Methylotuvimicrobium sp. KM2: one gene and its partner. The main gene of each other region encodes a partner of the protein of the gene in region 2 in a complex. Links are inferred from orthologs where the notes say so. Each region holds a gene or a part of one and is shown on either strand. Other genes may lie near its edges.

Evidence for each region. The genes of interacting proteins can lie anywhere in the genome.
Region 1: the proteins of dapF (region 2) and WJM45_RS08695 are in contact, whole or in part, in a solved structure (PDB 5YGU), measured with the Escherichia coli proteins. The link is inferred for Methylotuvimicrobium sp. KM2 from one-to-one orthologs.

The regions. Positions count from the first base shown.
Region 1 is NZ_CP150634.1:2,048,212-2,051,061, forward strand. The notes cover bases 70-2,850. They hold WJM45_RS08695 (RNA pyrophosphohydrolase), read left to right. Parts: upstream 70-1,082; coding sequence 1,083-1,619; downstream 1,620-2,850. Other genes in these bases: WJM45_RS08690 (HAD family hydrolase), read right to left, coding at 143-829; cpdA (3',5'-cyclic-AMP phosphodiesterase), read right to left, coding at 1,767-2,567; argA (amino-acid N-acetyltransferase), read right to left, coding at 2,578-2,850. UniProt on the Escherichia coli protein: Master regulator of 5'-end-dependent mRNA decay.
Region 2 is NZ_CP150634.1:1,469,616-1,472,547, forward strand. What follows is about bases 47-2,909. They hold dapF (diaminopimelate epimerase), read right to left. Parts: upstream 1,961-2,909; coding sequence 1,133-1,960; downstream 47-1,132. Other genes in these bases: xerC (tyrosine recombinase XerC), read right to left, coding at 47-448; WJM45_RS06325 (DUF484 family protein), read right to left, coding at 441-1,136; lysA (diaminopimelate decarboxylase), read right to left, coding at 1,977-2,909. Outside these bases: more of xerC, read right to left, coding at 1-46; more of lysA, read right to left, coding at 2,910-2,932. UniProt on the Escherichia coli protein: Involved in the succinylase branch of the L-lysine biosynthesis and in the biosynthesis of the pentapeptide incorporated in the peptidoglycan moiety. Catalyzes the stereoinversion of LL-2,6-diaminopimelate (L,L-DAP) to meso-diaminopimelate (meso-DAP).

The DNA.
Region 1 (2,850 bases), 580 kb from region 2 along the record:
CAGGACGTTATTTATCACGAAATCCTTAACTTTATGGCAGCGATGCAGGAGCAATTGCCGAGTAGTAAAAATTGACCTAACACACCGTCACTTCCTTAGGTAGTAACGAAATTCGAAGTGCTAAGGGTGCAAAAACGAAGGCCTACTTTTGAAAATGGTGAGTAGGGCAGTGATCGTTGCGCAAGCTAATAATAGGCCAATTCGATTGCTCCGCATGGGCTTTGAGTTTTTCGTCGGGATCGACCGCAACCGGGTTTTGCACTCGATTCAGCAAAGGCAGGTCGTTGTGCGAATCGCTGTAAAACCAACTGTTTGCAAGTGTTTCTTCCGAGGATGTCAGCCAGTCTTCCAGTAAAGCGACCTTGCCGGCTTGGAAGCAAGGCGTGCCGCTGAAATTGCCGGTATATCTGCCGTCGATGAATTCCGGGGTCGTCGCCAACAAGTGTTCGATACCGTAAAGCTTGACGATCGGTTCTGTGACGAAGCGATTGGTTGCGGTAATCACCATTAAGGTGTCGCCTTTGTTTTTGTGTTTGTCGATCAAGGCTTGAGCCGGTTTGAGCATTAACGGTTTGATGATTTCTTCGATAAATTGTTCACGCCATGCAAACAGTTGCCTAGGGGTGTGCTCAGATAAGGGTCTTAATGAAAAGTTAAGAAATTCCACGATATCCAGGCAGCCTTGTTTGTAATCGTCATAAAATTTGGCATTGGCCGCTTCATATCGGGCTTTGTCGACAATGCCTCGGTCGACTAAAAATTGCCCCCATAAATAATCGCTGTCATCGGCGATTAAGGTGTTATCTAAATCGAAGATCGCTAAACTCACTGCTGTAACCTATTGAAAAATTATAAAGGGCATCGCGCTATAGCCTTGTTGATTGTTTTGTGGAACAATATCGCAATATTTTAAATCCCTGGTTTACTGGGCCATTCTATCACTTAGAAAAATGACGCTGTAGTTCTGCTCCGAATTTTTGTTTTTGCCTACTAAGGTTGAAAAAAGGGTTTGTTAGCGATTTACAGTTTATCGTTTCAGTAGAGAAGGCGTGGGCATCAGGCTTATATTGACAGGTTTTAACATGATTGACTCAAAAGGATACCGGCCCAATGTCGGCATCATCCTTTGCAATGACGAGGGTCGCGTGTTTTGGGCTAAGCGTACGGGCGCTAATTCATGGCAGTTTCCGCAAGGAGGCATCAATGAGGGCGAGGACCCGGAGCAGGCGATGTATCGAGAGTTGTGGGAGGAGACGGGTTTGCGTTCCGAGCACGTTCAGCTATTGGGCAGGACTCGATATTGGTTACGCTATCAATTGCCGGAACGTTACATGCGCAAAAACTCGTGGCCGTTATGCATAGGACAAAAACAAATTTGGTTCATTCTTCGTTTATTGACGCAAGATTCTGACGTTCGCTTCGATTGCGGGGCCAAACCTGAGTTCGACGGTTGGCGCTGGGTTGATTATTGGGAGCCGCTCAAGGATGTTGTATATTTCAAACGTAAAGTTTATCGAAGAGCAATGTCCGAGTTAGGCGAGATTTTGTTGGCCGATTCGGTGCCGGTCAAGGCTGACGGCTTCTTAGCTAAGAAATGGCAGCAACAGAAATCTCGGTAATTTAACCCAGCTTCAATATTTATCGAACATAAATTGTTGATTAGTACGATAGAGCTAAATTTTGGCACTTCAAAGCCATTTTTGGTGCGTTTTTAATTTTATCATTCAGTAATATAGACCGTAGGCGCTACATTTGTTAAAGCTGGGTTAATATTCCGTACAGCTCCGGTCGATTTCTTGCAAGATGCCTGGCAGGCGGTGAACTTGGGTGGTGATCCGGCCGTCCGAATGCAATTCAATGGTTCGATAGCCCGGCATTAGCTCGTCTAACGTAAATCGCGAGCATAGCGGTTTGAATTGGAAGCAAGTCGATGGCGTCCCTAATATTCTTAGCGAGTTTAAGTAAATATCCATTTCTTGATGAATATGGCCGGTCGTGATGCCCCTTATTTGCGGATAGCGGCCCGAAATCCTTAAAAACTCGTCGCTGTTTTTGATGATCATCGTGTCCATCCAGCTGCTTCGGGTCGGTACACAGTGGTGATGAACCGCAATCAACGTAAAAAGATTCGGTTTTTTTTCTAGCGCGTCTTCAATAAACCTCAATTCGTTTTCACTGAGACTTCCCTCGGCTTTCCCCGGTATCTGGCTATTCAGGCAAAGCACTTGCCAATGCGCGAATTCGATATGTTTCTTACAGCTGATGTTGTCTTGGTTTAGCCATTGCTGCATTAAAGCATAATCATCGTGATTGCCCGGAAGGCATAGCGTATCGACAGCTAATGCTTGTAGTCGGTCGAAAATTCTTTGATAAGCTTCAGTACAGGGGTCCTGAGTTAAATCGCCGGTAACTAATACTAAATCGTATTGAGTGTTCGTTTGCCGCACATGTTGCAATACGGCCTCGAAATAAAATTCGGTGTCGACTCCTAGCATTTTTTCGCCGGGGCTCGGAAGAATATGCAGGTCGGTTAATTGTAAAAGCGATAACGCGCCTTGAGTGCTCATGGATATTAATTCAGATGGATTTGCACAATATTTTAGAGTTACGCTGTGGATTGTAGATCGATTTCAGTTGTTCGGGCAGCGTTTCGACTGCGGTTGGTGCAAATCCTCGCTCTAAGAACCAATGGCTGGTTTGTGTCGTGAGTGCAAAAATTTGCTGCATGCCTAGCATTTTAGCCTTACGTTGCAAATGCTCCAATAATCGACCGGCTCTGGCGTAGCCTCGGTAATCGGGATGTACGGCCAGACAGGCGATCATGCCGGCGTGTTCGTTTTCGATCGAATG
Region 2 (2,932 bases):
GGCGCAGGCCGCAGGAATAAAATAATTCAAAAATCGCTTGATCCCTGATTTCCAGCCAAGAATCGGTATCGGCTTCGAGGAAGCCTGTTACTTGGTCGACATCGAGCACTTTGGGGAGTTTTCTATCCTGCTTGGGCGCTTTGACCGCCTGGGCCGGGTTTAGCGTGGCGAGGTTTTTTTTCAGCAAATATCCGAACAAACTGCGTATCGCCGATAATTCGCGCTGCAAGCTTTTGCTACCGAGTCCTCGCCGGTGCCTTGTGGCGATATGGGTGCGAATATCGCTGGTTTGAATTGCCGACCATTCTTCAATGTCGTGTTCGACACAAAAATCGCGCAGTCTTTCCAAGTCGTGTCGGTAGCCTTCGACGGTATGGTCGGACAAGCGTTTTTCGGTTTGCAAGTAGCTTAAAAAGCTAGTTAACTGAGTCAGCGCGTCTTCAGTCATGTTCCGATTGGTGAAGCAACGAAATCAACCGTGTGGCAATAATTTCGCTCATTTGGGTCAAAAACAGATTACCCATGCTGTAATGGAAGCGGTTGTCTTCGCGGCTGCCGATCGCGACAATGCCTTCGAGTTGGGTGAACGACATGGGGATGATCGCGCAGGACTTGACCTCTGCAGCCTCATCGCCGAACAAGACTCTGGCTTGCGCGAGAGTGGGGCGTCCGCATTTCGGCTGGCTGCTGCTCAGAATGGGTGCGAAGTGCTGAAGGTTGGGGTCGTTCGGCGCGATAAACAAATTGGCAATCGGCGTTTGCTCATGTTCGGATATGATGCGCACGGACACGAAATCGGTCATGAAAAAGTCGACGAACACATGTTCGAGATTCGCGACGGCTTCGTCGAGCGTGGCGGCGTCGAGTAAAGCCAAGGTCAATTTATGCATGCGATTAAACGAGGTATCGTTATCGCGGGCGATTTCAATCAGCGCCGTTAATTGACTTTCCAATTCCTGATGTTTAGCTCTGAAAATTTCCAGTTGTTTGGAGATCAGTGAAATCGCATCGCCGCTTGGATGCGGTATCGTCATGCTTTCCAGAAGATTAAGGTGGTCGTTGAAGAACTCGGGGTTGGCCTGTAAGTAGGCTTCAACTTGTTCGTCGGTTAGTGTGTTAAGTGCTTGTTGTTTCATAAAGAGATACGTCCCTCGAAAACCGAAACGGCGGGTCCTGTCATCAATACCGGCTGCCCTCTCCCCGGCCAATTTATTGTTAATGATCCGCCGGGCAATTCGACGATGACTTCATGGTCGAGTAAATTCTGTTCGATGCCGATGATCGCGGCGGCGCAAGCGCCGCTTCCGCAGGCCAGTGTTTCCGCCGCTCCGCGCTCATAAACGCGAAGCTTGATATGGCCGCGGTCGATGACTTGCATGAAACCGATATTGGCGCGCTCGGGAAAATCGGGATGGCTTTCCAGTAAAGGGCCTAACTCATTGACCGGCGCATGCTTGATGTCGTGAACCTGAAGCACGGCATGCGGGTTACCCAGCGAAACCGCGCCGAAACCTCTTTCGATATTATTGGCGATAACGCTGTAAAACTTCGCTTCATGCTGTGTCTTTAGCGGGATTTCTTCGGGCTTGTGTTTAGGAATGCCCATGTTGACCGTGATCATGCCGTCCGCGTTGAGCTTCAGCAATAGTTGGCCGGCATTGGTATCGACGCGGATTTCGTCTTTATCGGTCAGTTTTTTATCGCGGACGAATTTCGCAAAGCAGCGCGCCCCGTTACCGCATTGTGCAACCTCGCTGCCGTCAGCGTTGAAGATACGGTATTTGAAATCGGCATCCGGACTAACCGGGTTTTCGACCAATAATAATTGATCGAAGCCGATGCCGAAATGGCGGTCCGACCAGGTACGGATTTGTTCGGCCTGTAATGAAATGCTTTGATTGATGGCATCGATCACGACAAAGTCGTTACCGAGTCCATGCATCTTAGTGAATTCGATCATGGGTGTTATTTTCCGGTTAAGGCAGTAATTGTTCGCCAGCCCATAAATGCGTAAGGGTTTCCCGTTCGCGAATCAGGTGGCAATCGCCGCCATCGACCATGACTTCGGCGGCGCGCGGTCTTGAATTATAGTTGGAACTCATCGTAAAGCCATAGGCGCCGGAAGATCGCACCGCCAGCAAGTCGCCGGGCGAGAGTCTCAATTTGCGGTCCTTGCCGAGAAAATCGCCGGTTTCGCAGACCGGGCCGACGATATCCCAGTGCTGTTCGTCCGCCGAACTTTGGCTTCGAACCGGTATGATTTCCTGCCAAGCGCTGTAGAGCGAAGGGCGGATTAAATCGTTCATCGCCGCGTCGACGATCGCAAAATTTTTGTCGCTTGTGGTTTTAAGATATTCGATTTGCGTGACTAGAATACCGGCATTGCCGGCGATGGCGCGGCCGGGTTCGAGCAGGATTTCAATATCATTAGTCAGCTCGGATTGATTTAAGCGATCGAGTAAGGCTTCAACATAATCGGCCGGTTCCGGCGGTTGTTCGTCGCGATAACGGATGCCGAGACCGCCGCCGAGATCCAGATGGTGCAGGGCGATTCCCATTTTTTTTAGTTCACCAACAAGATCGAGAATTCGGCTCAATGCGTCCAAGAAGGGCGTCGTGTCGGTCAATTGCGAACCGATATGGCAGTCGATGCCGATAACATCGATATTCGGCATGGCTGCGGCGCGTTGATACTCAAGCAAGGCTTGTTCAATCGCAATGCCGAATTTGTTTTCCTTCAAACCGGTCGAGATATAAGGATGGGTTTTCGCATCGACGTCGGGATTGACGCGAAACGAAACCGGAGCTTTAACGCCGAGTTCGCCTGCCAGTTCATTGATTCTATCCAACTCTCCGCCGACCTCGATATTGAAACAACGGATACCGGTCTTCAGCGCGCTTAGGATTTCATCGCTGCGTTTACCGACGCCCG